Regions from separate parts of the Pseudoalteromonas issachenkonii genome, predicted to be linked through region 1. Evidence: predicted binding sites of a transcription regulator. Region 1 holds the regulator's gene; each other region holds the start of a gene.

What was found. Region 1 encodes LexA, which represses DNA repair genes until DNA is damaged. Its sites were predicted from a motif close to TACTGTATNNNNATACAGTA; they were not measured.
Region 2: a site for LexA is predicted at 2,720-2,739, ahead of ruvC (crossover junction endodeoxyribonuclease RuvC). Genes of this name have one in related genera too.
Region 3: a site for LexA is predicted at 2,191-2,210, ahead of uvrD (DNA helicase II). Genes of this name have one in related genera too.

Annotation. Positions count from the first base shown of each region.
Region 1 covers NZ_CP011030.1:3,219,653-3,224,951, reverse strand. The annotation lists gene hmpA (NO-inducible flavohemoprotein) at 1-454, shown strand, start outside; gene PISS_RS14985 (endonuclease) at 494-1,147, opposite strand; gene PISS_RS14980 (hypothetical protein) at 1,400-1,780, shown strand; gene PISS_RS14975 (PaaI family thioesterase) at 1,810-2,253, opposite strand; gene lexA (transcriptional repressor LexA) at 2,452-3,069, shown strand; gene coxB (cytochrome c oxidase subunit II) at 3,563-4,705, shown strand; gene ctaD (cytochrome c oxidase subunit I) at 4,705-5,299, shown strand, end outside.
Region 2 covers NZ_CP011030.1:1,269,081-1,274,379, forward strand. The annotation lists gene PISS_RS05895 (ABC transporter ATP-binding protein) at 1-165, shown strand, start outside; gene PISS_RS05900 (ABC transporter permease) at 155-2,656, shown strand; gene ruvC (crossover junction endodeoxyribonuclease RuvC) at 2,789-3,313, shown strand; gene ruvA (Holliday junction branch migration protein RuvA) at 3,316-3,933, shown strand; gene ruvB (Holliday junction branch migration DNA helicase RuvB) at 3,941-4,948, shown strand.
Region 3 covers NZ_CP011030.1:135,582-140,880, reverse strand. The annotation lists gene yrfG (GMP/IMP nucleotidase) at 1-307, shown strand, start outside; gene PISS_RS00660 (dUTP diphosphatase) at 575-1,201, opposite strand; gene PISS_RS00655 (YacL family protein) at 1,254-1,622, opposite strand; gene PISS_RS00650 (hypothetical protein) at 1,735-1,959, opposite strand; gene uvrD (DNA helicase II) at 2,275-4,440, shown strand; gene PISS_RS00640 (GNAT family N-acetyltransferase) at 4,418-5,299, shown strand, end outside.

The DNA.
Region 1 (5,299 bases):
AGGCGCACGAGTAGAGTTATACCCGCCAGCGGGAGACTTCATTTTAAAAAATGAGGTAACTCCAGTGGTACTTATTTCAGCAGGCGTTGGCCAAACCCCGATGATGGCGATGCTGCAAACGCTACTTAGTGGTGATAAAAATCAAGCGATTAGTTATTTGCACGCGTGTGAAAACAGCCGCGAATTTTCATTTAAAGGGTATTTAGCGCAGCAAACGGCAATGCATCCACAGCTAAAAACATTTACTTGGTTTAATCAAGGTGGCGAGGAGTGTGATTTCACTGGGCTAATGGATTTAACGGTGCTTGAGGCATCATTACCTATTAGCGAAGGGGCATTTTATTTGTGTGGACCAGCATCATTTATGGCTTACGTAAAAGGCCAGCTACTTGATTTAGGTGTGCAAAGCTCAAACATTCACTACGAAATATTTGGACCACACCAAGCGTTATAGGTTAATTAAAAGCGTGTGTTACACGCTTTTAATTTAAACTTACAGCTTTTTACTATTTGTGTTAGCAGCATAAGCTTGTTGTTGCCAAGCATTAAATAGCTTTTGTTGTTTAGCTGAAATTTTTAAACCATACGTTTTTTGCATGTAAGCGTACGCATCGGCAATGCGTTTACGTGCATGAACAGGCGGTTCAACAACACGTTGTTTAAAATTAACTTTAACCTCACAGCGACCATATTGCGTCGCGTTTTGGGCTAACATGCCAAAGCGGTAGTTTGAGCGATCGGCGTTAATTTCACCAATTGCAGGGGCTAAATTGTTTATATCGGCTTCCATCATGCGAAACTTAGCGCTAACTTTGCGGCAGTTTTTACGCCCACCATCTTGCCAACATTGTAACTGGTGACCAAATTCCCATGCAGGGACAATATGTTCCCATTCAATTCGCAGGGCACGTTGATTTACTTTGCCTGAGCGGGTTAGTGTGTTGCGAGGCACGTAGCCACAATGGGTAGGGTCGGGTACCAACTTTTTGCCTTGTTTTTTTATATCGCAACCACAATAAATACTTTTAGCGTTTTCGGGAAGGGTATTAATTAAGTGCTTTTTGGCACTCGAAAACCGCGTAAATTGTTCGCCCATTGCTGAAAAACAAGCACAGCAAGCCAACAAAGCTAAAATAAACCGAATCATATCCATCACATACGTGAACTACAGGAGCGGCTAGTTTAAGGCCTAGAATAAAAAAGTAAACTGCCGCCGGCATGCTTTAATTTTAATTTGCGTATTTTGTAGAGGGCGTTTTTGAGGAGTAAATAGTGGGCAATATTCAGAGGCTAACGCTAAAAATGCGTTAATGAGGTGATTCCTGCGTTGTTGATTTGGTATAACGGTAAAACTGCGTTAAAGTTTGCAATGAAATTAATAGAGGGTAAAAACGAGATAATGTCGGAAATTCAATTTTTAAATGTAGATCTAGAGCTTGAGTCAAAGCAAGATATTAGCGTATTAGTTGCTGATTTAAAAAAGGTCGCAACTATTTTACATTATGATAAAGACGAATACCGTCAACTTGCTCGCATTGAGGTTGCAGGTGAAATAACCACGCCAGATAAAGCGATTAATCACTTGTGTGAGTTAATCGAGTCGTGTTCACGCAATGCATTAAAGCAATGGTTGAGTTGTTCACGCAGAACTTTCGATATTGGGTTTGAGTCTGGCACTTCGCCAAAATGCTTTAACCAAGCCTTACATGCAGATACCTTGTTACGTATATCTGCAATTGGTGCAGGCGTAGAAATTACTATTTACCCTCTCGAAAAGTAATTTAACTTCAACCTTGGTTAATTGACTTACTAGCCTTTTCGCTCAACTACGGCTGCGGTCATACGTGATACGCAGCAAAGCTCATTGCGGCTATTGGTTATTTTAATATCCCAAACCGAGCTGCGCTTGCCGATATGATAAGCTCTCGCTGTGGCCGTTAATGTGCCATTGCGTGATGCCTTTAAATGACTTGCACTGATTTCTTGGCCAACACAATAAAATCGATTGAAATCAACCATAAAATTAGCGGCATAACTTGCTACTGTTTCAGCAAGCACCACATTTGCACCCCCATGAACGATACCCATAGGGTTATGATGCTCTGGAATTGCCGGCATAGTTGCCACTAAGTAGTCATCACCAATTTCACTGATCTCTATTCCCATGGTTTTCATGAGTGTCCCTTGGCCTGTAATACCTTGATCTAATTGCTTACAAAACTCTAATGTAATCGGTTGATGCCAAATACTCATGCTAGCTCCTTGGATAAGTAATTGAGAATTAAAATTTATTAATATGATAATGCGTTGCTAATAATTACATTTATCACCCTGCTTTTAAAGTAGGTTATTGTTTGATGATAACGGCATATAAGGCATTAATTTATATTTGCGATTTTTAAATAACTGTATATACTCACAGTTAATTGTACTGTATGGAAAACCAGTTGTATGCGACCATTAACGAAACGCCAAGCGCAAATACTCGAACTCATTAAAGTGTTTATTAAAGACACTGGTATGCCTCCTACACGTGCCGAAATTGCACAAACACTGGGTTTTAAAAGTGCGAATGCTGCAGAAGAACACTTAAAAGCACTGGCCAAAAAAGGTGTTATTAAAATGAAGCCAGGCGCGAGTCGGGGCATTCAGCTTGTTGAAGAGGAGGAGCCAGAGCAGTTGGGCTTGCCTTTAATTGGCAGGGTTGCTGCCGGTGAGCCAATATTGGCGCAACAGCATGTAGAAAGCCACTGTAAAATTGACCCTTTAATGTTTAAACCTGCGGCCGATTTTTTATTGCGTGTTAACGGTATGAGTATGAAAGACATTGGTATTATGGATGGTGATTTACTTGCTGTGCATAAAACCCAAGTTGCCGAAAATGGACAAGTTATTGTTGCCCGTGTTGACGACGATGTAACCGTGAAGCGTTTAGAAAAAGCGGGCAGAAAAGTACTCTTACATGCTGAAAATGATGAGTTTTCAGCTATTGAGGTCGATTTAGAAAATGAGTCGTTCAATATTGAAGGCTTAGCGGTAGGTGTTATTCGTAACGCTGACTGGATGTAGTATTAAAGCATAATTTAGCGCTTAATAGTGATTAGGCGCTGGGTTTGTTAGCAGCACAATGTCTAACTTATCAAATGTATGACTATATGTTGTTAAGTGCTTCTCCTATCATAAATAAAATCACTAAATACTTTATAAATAAACAAATTTACTCTGCTTTTTTAAGTTAACAATTTTTTATATTTCTATCCTGTAATTTCAATACACCCCTTACTAAACCTGACTCTTAGATTAATTGCCTGACTAGTTGCTATTTTTTTAGCTGCGCATTTTAAAAAATACACCTTGTTTATTTTTCATACTCACCTTGCTTATTGTTTATTTTTTAACTAGTTATTAAAGAGCTGGAATAAAAATAACTCACAGCTTAGTCGTTTTGAGAACACACATTTACTAAATCCAGCACCCTTATAAAAAATAAAAATAACGAATAGGCGTTTAAGCCGTATGCCTCTTCGCTTTGCGTCAGCAATAGCATCAAAGGAGCCGTCACATGGGTAAGCTGAGTTCTTCCTTGTGGCTTATATTGTTTGTTTTTTCGCAGAATGTGCTTGCTAATAGCCAATATAATATGCGTAAAGGCGTAACCGATATAAGTAATAATGTATACCAACTGCACATGACTATTTTTTTAATATGTTGTGTGATTGGGGTGATCGTGTTTGCCATTATGTTTTGGGCACTCATTCATCATCGCAAATCTAAAGGGGCTGTCCCTGCCCAATTTCATGAAAGCACCAAAGTAGAAATACTGTGGACTGCGATACCTTTTGTCATATTAATTGTTATGGCCATTCCTGCGACTAAAACCTTAATTGCCATGGAGGATGCCAGCAAAGCTGATCTCACCATTAAAATTACAGGCTCACAGTGGAAGTGGCATTACGAGTATATGGGGGAGGACGTTGAGTTTTATTCCATGCTAGCTACCCCTCAAAATGAAATAACCAACCTTGCTGATAAAAACCCGAATTATTTACTCGAGGTCGATAAACCGCTGGTACTACCAATTAATCAAAAAGTACGTTTTTTAATGACTTCAGATGATGTTATTCACTCATGGTGGGTGCCTGACTTTGCCGTTAAAAAAGATGCAAACCCTGGGTTTATTAACGAAACATGGACCAATATTAATGAGGTTGGTACTTACCGTGGGCAGTGTGCAGAGCTTTGCGGTAAAGATCATGGTTTTATGCCTGTTGTGGTAGAAGCTAAAACAGAAGAAGACTTCAAAACGTGGTTAGCAGAGGCTAAACAAGCCAAGCAAAAAGCAGCTGAAGCAGACGCTGCGTTATTAGACCAAGTTGTACCAAAAGAAGAGCTGATGGCGCTTGGTGAGCAGGTTTATATGGCGAGCTGCGCGGCGTGCCATCAACCAACTGGCTTAGGCTTACCGGGTGTTTTCCCGGCCCTTAAAGGCAGCCCAATAGTCATAGGTGATATCAAAGGGCATATAGATATTTTGCTCCACGGTAAACCAGGTACGGCTATGCAGTCTTTCGCAAAGCAATTATCAATCAAGCAAATAGCAGCTGTTATTACCTATAAACGCAACGCGTGGGGTAATGACACTGGTGATGTAATTCAACCGAGCGAGATACAAGCGGCACTGGATGCTGATGGGGAGGCTAAATAATGAATAGCATTGCAGAACAACCTAATACCAATGAGGCTCATCATGCCCATCAACCTGCCACAGGCTTTAAGCGCTGGTTATTTACAACCAACCATAAAGATATAGGTAGCTTATATTTAATTTTTTCACTCACCATGTTTTTAATTGGTGGGGCAATGGCGATGGTTATTCGAGCTGAGTTATTTCAGCCGGGCCTACAACTGGTTGATCCTCACTTTTTTAATCAAATGACCACAGTGCATGGTTTAATAATGGTGTTTGGTGCGGTTATGCCAGCCTTTACCGGCTTGGCAAACTGGATGATCCCGCTAATGATTGGTGCGCCAGATATGGCCTTACCGAGAATGAATAACTGGAGCTTTTGGATTTTACCGTTTGCGTTTTTAATCCTATTAGCTTCATTATTTATGCCCGGTGGTGGCCCTGCATTTGGTTGGACCTTTTACGCGCCGCTTTCCACCACTTATAGTAACGACAACACAGCAATGTTTGTATTTGCTGTGCATATTATGGGTATTAGTTCGATTATGGGGGCCATTAATGTGGTGGTCACCATAGTAAATATGCGTGCTCCGGGTATGACGTGGATGAAGC
Region 2 (5,299 bases), 1.5 Mb from region 1:
CATATGATTGAGTCGTTATTATTTGATTTAAATAAGCAAAACGGTACAACCCTCATTTTAGTCACTCACGATGAAGCCTTAGCACAAAAATGTGAACGCATTATTCAAATAGAGGCGGGGGAGCTGGTACAAAATTCAACAGAGGAAATGGCAAATGTGGGCTAAATTAGCGCTTAAATTATTTTCTCGTGAGTTTCGCCGTGGTGAACTAACCGTAATAAGTGCTGCCATTGCTTTAGCGGTATTAACCGTGCTTACTTTATCTATGGTAACTGAGCGAATTGCACAAAGTATTGCACAAAAAAGCAGTGCATTTATAGCAGCAGATCGTGTTCTTGCCAGCAATCACGCTATAGATACCGCCTTTATAACCAAAGCAGAACAACAAAACTTACAAACTGCACAAATGGTGTACTTTGACACTATGCTGTTTGCAAACGATCAAATGCAGTTTAGCTCGGTGAAGGCTGCATCAAACAGTTACCCGCTTAAAGGCCAATTGAAAGTTAAGTCGGGTTTGAATGCCCAAACTGAGGTTGCACCCGGTGCGCCAAGCCTTGGTAACGTATGGTTAAGTGAGTCAGTTTTTTATAGCTTAAACATAAACGTAGGCGACCAAGTTGAATTAGGTGCCGCGTTATTTAATGTTGAAAAGGTGATTGTAGAAGAACCCGATGCGCCATTTAATGTGTTCTCTAGTAGCCGTAGGGTGCTCATAAACATAGATGATGTGGCAAAAACCGAAGTAATACAGCCAGGCAGTCGTGTATTTTACCGCCAGTTATATGCAGGTGATGAAAACGACATCAATAGTTTTTACGACTGGTTAAAGCCGCAACTCAAAGAAAACCAAAACTGGTATGGTGTAAAAGACCGCCAGTCTCCTATTTCAAATAGCTTAAACAGAGCCGAAAGCTTTTTATTGTTAGCAGGTTTGCTGGGCATTATATTAGCCGCGGTTGCTATTGCAGTATCGGCTAAGCGCTATTGTGAGCGCCAATATGACCCAGTCGCAATGATGAAAACCTTAGGTGGCAGCCGCGATATGATCCGCAAAATTTACCTTATGCACTTATTAATGGTGTGTACCATGGCGGTAGTCGTTGGCCTTGCTATTGGTTACGGCTTACAAGAAGTTGCAACTGGTTACCTTGCAAAAAGCATGGGAACCGAACTGCCCATGGCAGGGTTAAAACCTTGGCTGGTGGCTATTAGCACCGGGGTTATTTGTGCGGTTATGTTTTCTATTAAGCCATTGTTAGATTTATTTGATATTCCACCACTTAGAGTGCTTCGCCGTAATTTAGGCGACCGCCTTGCGGTAAGTAAAATCCATTTAGGGCTTAGCGCCTTAACGGTATTTTTATTAATGTGGTTATTTAGTAACAATATTAAAATTACCCTTATTTTATTTGCCTCAACGCTTGCGCTTATTTTAGTGTTGTTTTTAATTTCTAAATTAATATTTGGCGGGGGCCGAAAGCTTGGCTTAAAGCCAGGTAACAGCTGGTCGTTGGCTATTGCGTCTATTCAAAAGCGCGCCAACGTTAATGCGGTGCAGCTAATTAGTTTTTCGCTAGCGATTAAATTACTGTTGTTTTTAATTGTGCTAAAAAACGACATTATTTCGGATTGGCAGTCTCAGTTACCAAGCGATGCACCTAATGCCTTTTTGGTTAATATTACGCAAAATGAGCTGGATCCGGTAAATGAATACTTAGCGCAAAAAGGCATTCAAGTGTCGGAGTTTTACCCAACGATTCGTGGCCGCGTGAATGCAGTAAATGGCGAAGCAGTAGCACGTGAAGTGTCATTGCAAGACAACGAGAAAAAAGACGAAGAAGCCCGCTCAGGTATTGGCCGCGAGCTTAACTTAACTTGGCTTGAGGAAGTCCCTTCACAAAATGACATTATCGATGGCCAGTGGTTTGGCGATGACGCAGTAGCTGAGGCCTCACTTGAAGAGTCGATGATGAAGCGCCTTGATGTGAAAATGGGCGATACCCTCACGTTTTTAATTGGTGCGCAGTCGTTCGACGCTAAAATTACCAGTGTACGTAAAGTTAATTGGGCCACGCTTAAACCTAACTTTTTCATTATTTTAAGCCCTGATGTGTTGAGCAGCTTTCCGGCCACGTATATTTCATCAGTACGTATTGAGCCTGAGCAAAAGCGCGACTTTAGCCAGCTATTGCGGGCATATCCCACTATTACAGCGATTGATGTAGACAACTTTGTTAAACAAATTCAATCGACTATTGAGCAAGTGTCGTTAGCTATTGGCTTTGTACTGGCTATTGTGGTGTTGTGTGGCGCGTTGGTACTTATATCGCAGGTGCAAGCAAGCTTAGGTGAGCGGATGCAAGAAATTGTGATACTGCGTACTTTGGGCGCTAAAAGCCGATTAATCAAAAATGCCACCTTGTATGAGTTTTTATTACTGGGCGGTTTAGCCGGACTGGTGGCTGCATTTTTCAGCGATATTGCGTTATTGATTGTTCAGCAGCAAATGTTTGATTTAGCGGGTAAGCTGCATCCTAATATTTGGATTATAGGCCCCGTTGCTGGCGGCGTGTTTGTAGCAGGGTTAGGCTATTTTATGATTGCCCGTACGCTTAAACAAAATACCCAAGGCTTAGTACGCGCATTGGCGTAAACTTTGCGGCCAAATAGCGTTTAAATGCCTACTTTTTAAGTAGGCATTTTTGTTTTTGCTTTGTACTGGTAATTTATACAGTGCTCTGGCATTATTAGCACTATTAATAAATAACAATAATGAGAGTGCTGTTTGGCCATAATTTTAGGGATCGATCCGGGCTCGCGTTTAACGGGTTACGGTGTGGTTGCGCATCAAGGTGCCAAGTTTACATACTTAGGCAGTGGCTGTATTAAATTAGCCGATCATGACTTTCCCACCCGACTTAAAATGATTTACCAGGGCATTACGCAACTTATAGAGCAATTTTCGCCTGAAACATTTGCTATAGAAAAAGTATTTATGGCGCATAACCCTGATTCTGCTTTAAAGCTAGGTCAAGCCCGTGGTGCTGCGATTGTCGGTGCCTCTATGGCCGACTTACCGGTTTTTGAATACTCAGCACGGCAAATAAAGCAAGCCGTTGTGGGTAACGGTGGGGCAGATAAATCGCAAGTTCAACATATGGTTAAAAACATACTTAAACTGCCAGGTACGCCGCAAGCCGATGCGGCGGATGCGCTTGCAATTGCAATTTGCCATGCCCACTCTGAACAAAATTTAATAAAACTAGCGGGTAGCGCAAGCAAAACCGTTAGAGGACGTCTAAGGAAATAACAATGATAGGTCGCTTAAACGGCGTGTTAGTTGAAAAACAGCCCCCAGAAATACTATTAGAAGTGAGCGGCGTTGGCTACGAAGTACAAATGCCAATGACCTGTTTTTACGATTTGCCTAAAGTAGGCGACAACGCCATTGTGTACACTCATTTTGTAGTACGCGAAGACGCACAGTTATTGTTTGGCTTTAATAATAAAACCGAACGTGCGTTATTTAGAGAGCTGTTAAAAGCCAATGGAGTAGGGCCTAAATTAGGCTTAGCCATTTTGTCGGGCATGTCGGCGCAGCAGTTTGTAAGTTGTGTAAATAATGAAGATGCCACTGCCTTGGTTAAACTGCCAGGGGTGGGCAAAAAGACCGCAGAGCGCTTAGTGCTCGAAATGAAAGACAGATTAAAAAATTGGGGTAATGACTTATTTACCCCATTTAGCGATAGCGCCGTAATAGAGCCTGCGAGCGATGCAACTATAGCCAATAATGCGGCTGATGATGCGGTTTCGGCGTTAGTGGCGCTCGGTTATAAATTGCCACAAGCGCAAAAAGCAGTAAAATCAGTAAGCAAACCCGATATGTCGACTGAGGTTCTAATTAAAGAATCTTTGAAATCAATGCTGTGAGTAAATTATGATCGAAGCTGATCGCTTAATAGATGCTGCTGAAAAAACCAACGAAGACACCATAGACCGTGCTATTAGGCCTAAGTTACTGGCCGACTATCGTGGTCAGCCGCATGTTAAGCAACAAATGGAAATATTTATTGAAGCTGCGCGTAGCCGCAGCGAAGCGTTGGATCACTTATTGATATTTGGCCCACCAGGCTTAGGTAAAACCACGCTTGCTAATATTGTGGCGAACGAATTAAACGTAAATATTAAAACCACGTCTGGGCCTGTGCTTGAAAAAGCGGGCGATTTAGCCGCATTGCTCACTAACCTTGAAGAAGGTGATGTACTGTTTATTGATGAAATTCACCGTTTGAGCCCGCAAGTTGAAGAAATACTCTACCCCGCAATGGAAGATTACCAGCTCGATATTATGATAGGTGAAGGCCCTGCAGCGCGTTCTATTAAGCTTGATTTACCCGCGTTTACACTCATTGGTGCAACTACCCGTGCGGGATCATTAACTTCTCCACTGCGTGACCGTTTTGGTATTGTTCAACGCTTAGAGTTTTACTCTGTGGAAGACTTATCACATATTGTGGGGCGCTCAGCGCATTATCTTAGTTTAGAAATGTGTGACGATGGCGCGGCCGAAATAGCCAAACGTTCGCGCGGTACGCCACGTATTGCAAATCGTTTGTTGCGCCGAGTGCGCGATTACACCCAAGTAAAGTCAGACGGTACGGTTAATACTGAGGTAGCTCAACAAGCCCTCGACATGATTGACGTTGATAAAAGCGGTTTTGATTACATGGACCGTAAATATTTACTCGCCATCATCGAAAAGTTTATGGGTGGCCCTGTTGGCCTTGACAACTTAGCCGCGGCAATAGGCGAAGAGAAAGAAACCATAGAAGATGTGATTGAACCCTTTTTAATTCAACAAGGATTTATTCAGCGTACGCCGCGAGGGCGAATTGTCTCTGATAATGCGTACCACCATTTTGGCTTGTTACCTAAAAAAGATTAAATAACCAGAATAACTAGACTCTTTCTAAAGCCACTGTCATTTTAACGACAGTGGCTTTTTAGTATGAGCAAAAGCTAAATTTAGACGTATTTTACTTTGCCAATAATTCACTGAGCGTTAAGACATATCAGGCTATTGTGCGCCTGCTGTAACGTTACTGAGGCCGAGTGTAGCTGATTTGACAAATTGCGGGCAAAAAAAAGCCCGCAAATAATGCGGGCAAACAACAAGTTTAAGGAAGTAATCTAGGGAACTACGTTTTACTTATTGAGGTCATACCCCAAGAAGTAAAAAAGTAATACGAAATAAATCATATTACGAAGAACTGGATTCAATGAAATAGCTTTCATT
Region 3 (5,299 bases), 320 kb from region 1:
TGCTCATCCAGAATGCGTAATGCTTAAATTTGAACATACCGCTATTGATAATTATTTAGACGGAGTGGTGTCAACGCATGAATATGGGGTAAGTAAAGAGCAACAAAGTTTGTGGCATAAGGTTCAAGGGGATTTAGGGTTTGATAAACGCCACACATTATTTGTAGATGACAGCTTACCGGTATTAAATGCCGCACGAGAATACGGCATTGAGCATTTACTTGCGGTTGCTAACCCAAATAGCCAGCAACCACATAACGATATAACCGACTACTTAAGTGTCACCGATTACCGTAAGCTTATTTAGGGTCTGTTGATCTTTCAAGGTTAAATTTGCAGCAGTCTGTTTGGTATTTAGGCAAGGCAGAGCCTATGTGGTGTGGTTATTCCCCATAAATAGGCGATAACGCAGCATCAATGCCAAACAGGCGCTGCCCGAAGGGTTCTGCCTAGGGGCGATTTACTCTTTGTTGCTCGGTTTTTACTTAGCCCACTAGGTTACAAACCTCGCGTCGCGATTAAACCGCCCCTAATTTGAACAAATTGTAATCCGCAAAGGTCAACAGACCCTGGCTTATTCGCCCTGAGGGTAACGCGCTACTAGGCCTTGATATACCTGTTTTGCAAAATCTACATGCTCAGTATCAAGGCTTTTAACTACTTCAACTAAGTGTTCGTTATCTTCTTTGCCATGCCACACTTTAATGTAGCTACCCTCTTTGTAACCATGATCCTGACGGAAGAAGTTCAGCGTATTTTTACCCACATAGCCACGATATAAATCATCAATATCCATACCGATTTGTGCCATACAACCGGCAAAAGCAGCCGCGTTAAAGGTTTTATTGGCAACCGCACTGGCTGCTAATAATTCAAGCGTTTGTTTAAAATCATCACCTTGCTGTGGGGCGCTCATTTGAGTTTGTAGCTGTGTTGCTATTTGCTCGTAGCTGGTCTCACCGTCGATACGTAGCGATAAACCAAAATGAAAAATATCAACCAGCTCTAAAATTACTTGTTCAGTATCTGGCGTTTGTTTTTTCCACCATTTCCAACCGTAATGATCCAGCATTTCTGCACATTCAACCCAAATAGCTCTATACCATTCAAAGCCTTGACTAAACCATTGCTCATGTACTTTGGTATTCATGGCATTTTGCATTTCTAGCATAACAACTAGTTTGTTTAAATTCGCAGACATATTGGTTCCACTGTTGGATTTATAATTAGGGTAATAATACAGATAATATAACTTAACGACCAGCCGAAAACTCATGCCATGAGTTGATCAGGTCAACAAAGTCTTCAAAACCACAACCACTGCTTAAATCATTCTCTTCAAGCATGAGTTCATCATCTTGGTAGGCTAATATATCTTCGTTATCTTGATGCAGCGCATGCGCTTCAAATAACGCTTCATCTTTAGACAGAATTAGATCAATTTCTTGGCCTTTAAGTGTTACCGGCTCAAAGCTTGAACTCACCGAGCTAATAAGTGCCTGCACCATCGCGACTTTGTCTTTGCCTATTTCTTCATTTAACCAGCGACCTATAATCGCGTGCTCGCTGCAAATTTTAATTCTTAACCCACTAATAGGATCGCGAATGAATTGGTATTCCATAACTTTATTCCAGTACTGCTAATGCAACAGATTATAACCTAATCAGCTATGAATAATGAAAGCCAGATACAAAAATAGCGCCATAAGGCGCTATTTAGCATCATCAATTTAGCTAACCGCCTGAGCGATAGCGTGCAGCATCAATAATTGCCCATAAATGGAACACGGCACCGATTACGGCTGGAACAACTAAAAACCATAGCGCATAACCGCCAAAAACCAGAATTGCAAAAACAAGTGCCGCTAAAATACGGCCCTGCACCAACTGCCCTAAACCGGGGAAAAAAATATTACATAATGCTGCGATTACGTTACCGCCAGAACCTTGTTGAGACATACTAACCTCTGTAGTTTAATTAATTTTGTATTTGTACTTATTATTTATACTTACACACTTTATGCCAATTTATTAAGGCTTACAAATCATACAGTTAAATTATTACGAATTTATCAGTTTAGTATTTTTTGCCAAAAATAAGTCAAATTAGCAATTTTAAATAGCTATTTTAGTTACTTGCTCAGTTTATACTGTTAATTATTCAACAACTTAAATACGTATTTTATAAATAGCTGTTTATAAAAACAGTATTTTATTTAGCCTAACAAAAACACCTGTTATACTGCTCTCATTATTGATTAAAAAGGCGTAACGATGGACGTTTCAGAATTACTCGATGGCTTAAATGATAAACAACGCGATGCCGTTGCAGCGCCATTACAAAACATGCTGGTATTAGCAGGAGCAGGTTCAGGTAAAACTCGAGTATTGGTTCATCGTATTGCCTGGTTAATGCAAGTAGAGCAAGCCTCTGCCTATAGTATTTTTGCGGTAACCTTTACTAATAAAGCCGCTAAAGAAATGCGCTCACGGGTTGAAGAAACATTAAAAGCCCCTGTAGGCGGCATGTGGATTGGTACTTTCCATGGTTTATCGCACCGAATTTTGCGTGCACATCACCGTGAAGCAAACTTACCAGAAGCCTTTCAAATTTTAGACTCTGACGATCAGCTTCGTATGATCAAGCGCTTATTAAAATCGATGAATATTGATGATAAAAAATGGCCGGCAAAGCAGTTTGGTTGGTACATAAGCGCTAAAAAAGATGAAGCTCTGCGCCCTAAAGATATTCAGGCATACGATATTAACGAGCAAATGATGCTGCGTGTTTACGCAGCCTATCAAGAAGCTTGTGATAGAGCGGGCCTAGTTGATTTTGCTGAAATCTTACTACGTAGCTATGAGGTTCTTAAAAATAACCCAACCTTGCTGCGTCATTATCAGCAGCGCTTTGCGCACATGCTTGTAGACGAGTTTCAAGATACCAATACTATTCAGTATGCGTGGTTAAAACTACTTGCGGGCGATACCAGCAGCATCATGATTGTAGGCGATGATGACCAAAGTATTTATGGTTGGCGCGGCGCAAAAATAGAAAACATTAAACGCTTTTTAACCGATTTTGATGCAGAGACGATTCGCCTTGAGCAAAACTATCGCTCGACTGCCACTATTCTTAAAGCCTCAAACGCGTTAATTCAAAATAACTCCGAGCGAATGGGTAAAAGTTTATGGACTGATGGTAATGACGGTGAACCTATTTCTATTTATGCTGCTTTTAATGAGCTAGATGAAGCGCGCTTTGTGAGTAGCAAATTACGTAGCTGGCTTAATGCGGGTAATGCACTTCAAGATGCGGCTATTTTATATCGTAGTAATGCGCAATCGCGGGTACTTGAAGAAGCAATGCTACAAGAAGGTTTAAAATACCGAATTTATGGCGGTATGCGATTCTTCGAACGCCAAGAAATTAAAGATGCTCTTTCATACTTACGCTTAGTGGGTAACCGCCAAGATGATGCCGCATTTGAGCGTGTAATTAATACGCCCGCCCGCGGCATTGGTGATAAAACATTAAGCCATATACGTGACTGCGCTCGCGCTGAATCTTTGCCGCTTTGGTATGCTGCTAAAGCCATTGTAGAGCAACAGCATTTATCGGGTCGCGCTTCTGGAGCTGTTGCCAAGTTTGTTGAGTTAATTGAACATATTGAAGATAAAATTAGTGACTTAACGCTGCACGAGCAGGCTAAATATGCCATTCAAACCTCAGGGTTAATGGCAATGTATCAGGCTGAAAAAGGTGAAAAAGGCCGTGCTCGGGTTGAAAACTTAGAAGAATTAATTAGCGCCTGCGATCAATATGAACTCCCTGAAGAGGAAGAATTTAGTTCACCACTACAAGGCTTTTTAGCCTACACCTCGCTTGAATCAGGTGAAGGGCAAGCTGATGAACATGAAGATGCGGTACAAATGATGACTCTTCACTCAGCTAAAGGCTTAGAGTTTCCGCTGGTATTTATGGTCGGTGTTGAAGAGGGCATGTTCCCATCACAACAAAGTAATGAAGAAACGGGCCGTTTAGAAGAAGAACGCCGCCTTTGTTATGTAGGTATGACCCGTGCTATGGATAAACTGTATATAAGCCACGCAGAAAGCCGCCGTTTATATGGTCAAGAAAAATACCACAGCCCATCGCGTTTTTTACGTGAAATACCCGAAGACTGCGTAGAAGAAATTCGCATTAAAACCCAGGTTTCTCGCCCGCCAGCAGTTGGTCGCTTTAGTGCATCGGTTAGCCATGCCGCCTTTGAAGAAAGCGGGTTTAATTTAGGTCAACGGGTGCTACATGCAAAATTTGGCATTGGTACGGTGCTTAATTACGAAGGCAGTGGCGCACAATCGCGAGTACAAGTTAACTTTGACGACTTAGGTAGTAAGTGGTTAGTAACAGCTTATGCAAGACTACAAGCCGTTTAACCGCGTTATAGAGCATCTGCAACAGCAGCTAACGAATGCTAAACATCGTCAGTTACTGTTGCTTACAGGCGATAAAAATTGGTGTTATGAGCAATGCACTCAGCTGCTTGCTCAATTACAGCAACCCTCTTTTGTTCTTTCTAAAAACACAAATTTAGTTAATGCACATTGGCCAGAGCATACCCATCAAATTTTAGGGCAAGAGTGCGCCCATGCTGTTTATGATGGCTACAGTGGACTGGTGCCAGATAAACTAGCAGCCTTAGCGGGCGTAGTTCAAGCGGGTGGCTTTTTAATTGTATTACTTCCAGCGCTCGAATCACTTGAACATTGGTGCGATCCTGCGCTGCCATTATTTCAATCATTTGGACAAGCGCATCAATACAGCTTTTTTAATCAACGTTTAAAGCACTTACTGAGCAGCGCCTCTTTATTACATTTTAATCAACAAGATGGCTGGGTTACTCTTGCCGACATTGATGCATCAGCAGGTACTATAGATTTTACCGAGCAACAACAATGTGTTGAATTAATAAAAAAAACCGCGCACGGACGGGCAAATAGACCATTATTGATTAATGCTGATCGGGGACGGGGGAAATCAGCGGCATTAGGGATTGCCGCAAGCGAGCTCAGCGATAAAAAAATCCTCATCAGCTCTATGCAATTTCGCGCATTGCACAGCAGCTTTAAACATTTAGCAAACGCACTTAATTTAGAGTATCAAGCAGGCAATAAATGCATTGCAAACATGCAATATATTGCATCTGATCAACTACTTAACGAACAGCCTGAGTGTGACTTGCTATTAATTGATGAAGCGGCAGCAATCCCTGTTCCAATGCTCATAAAACTACTC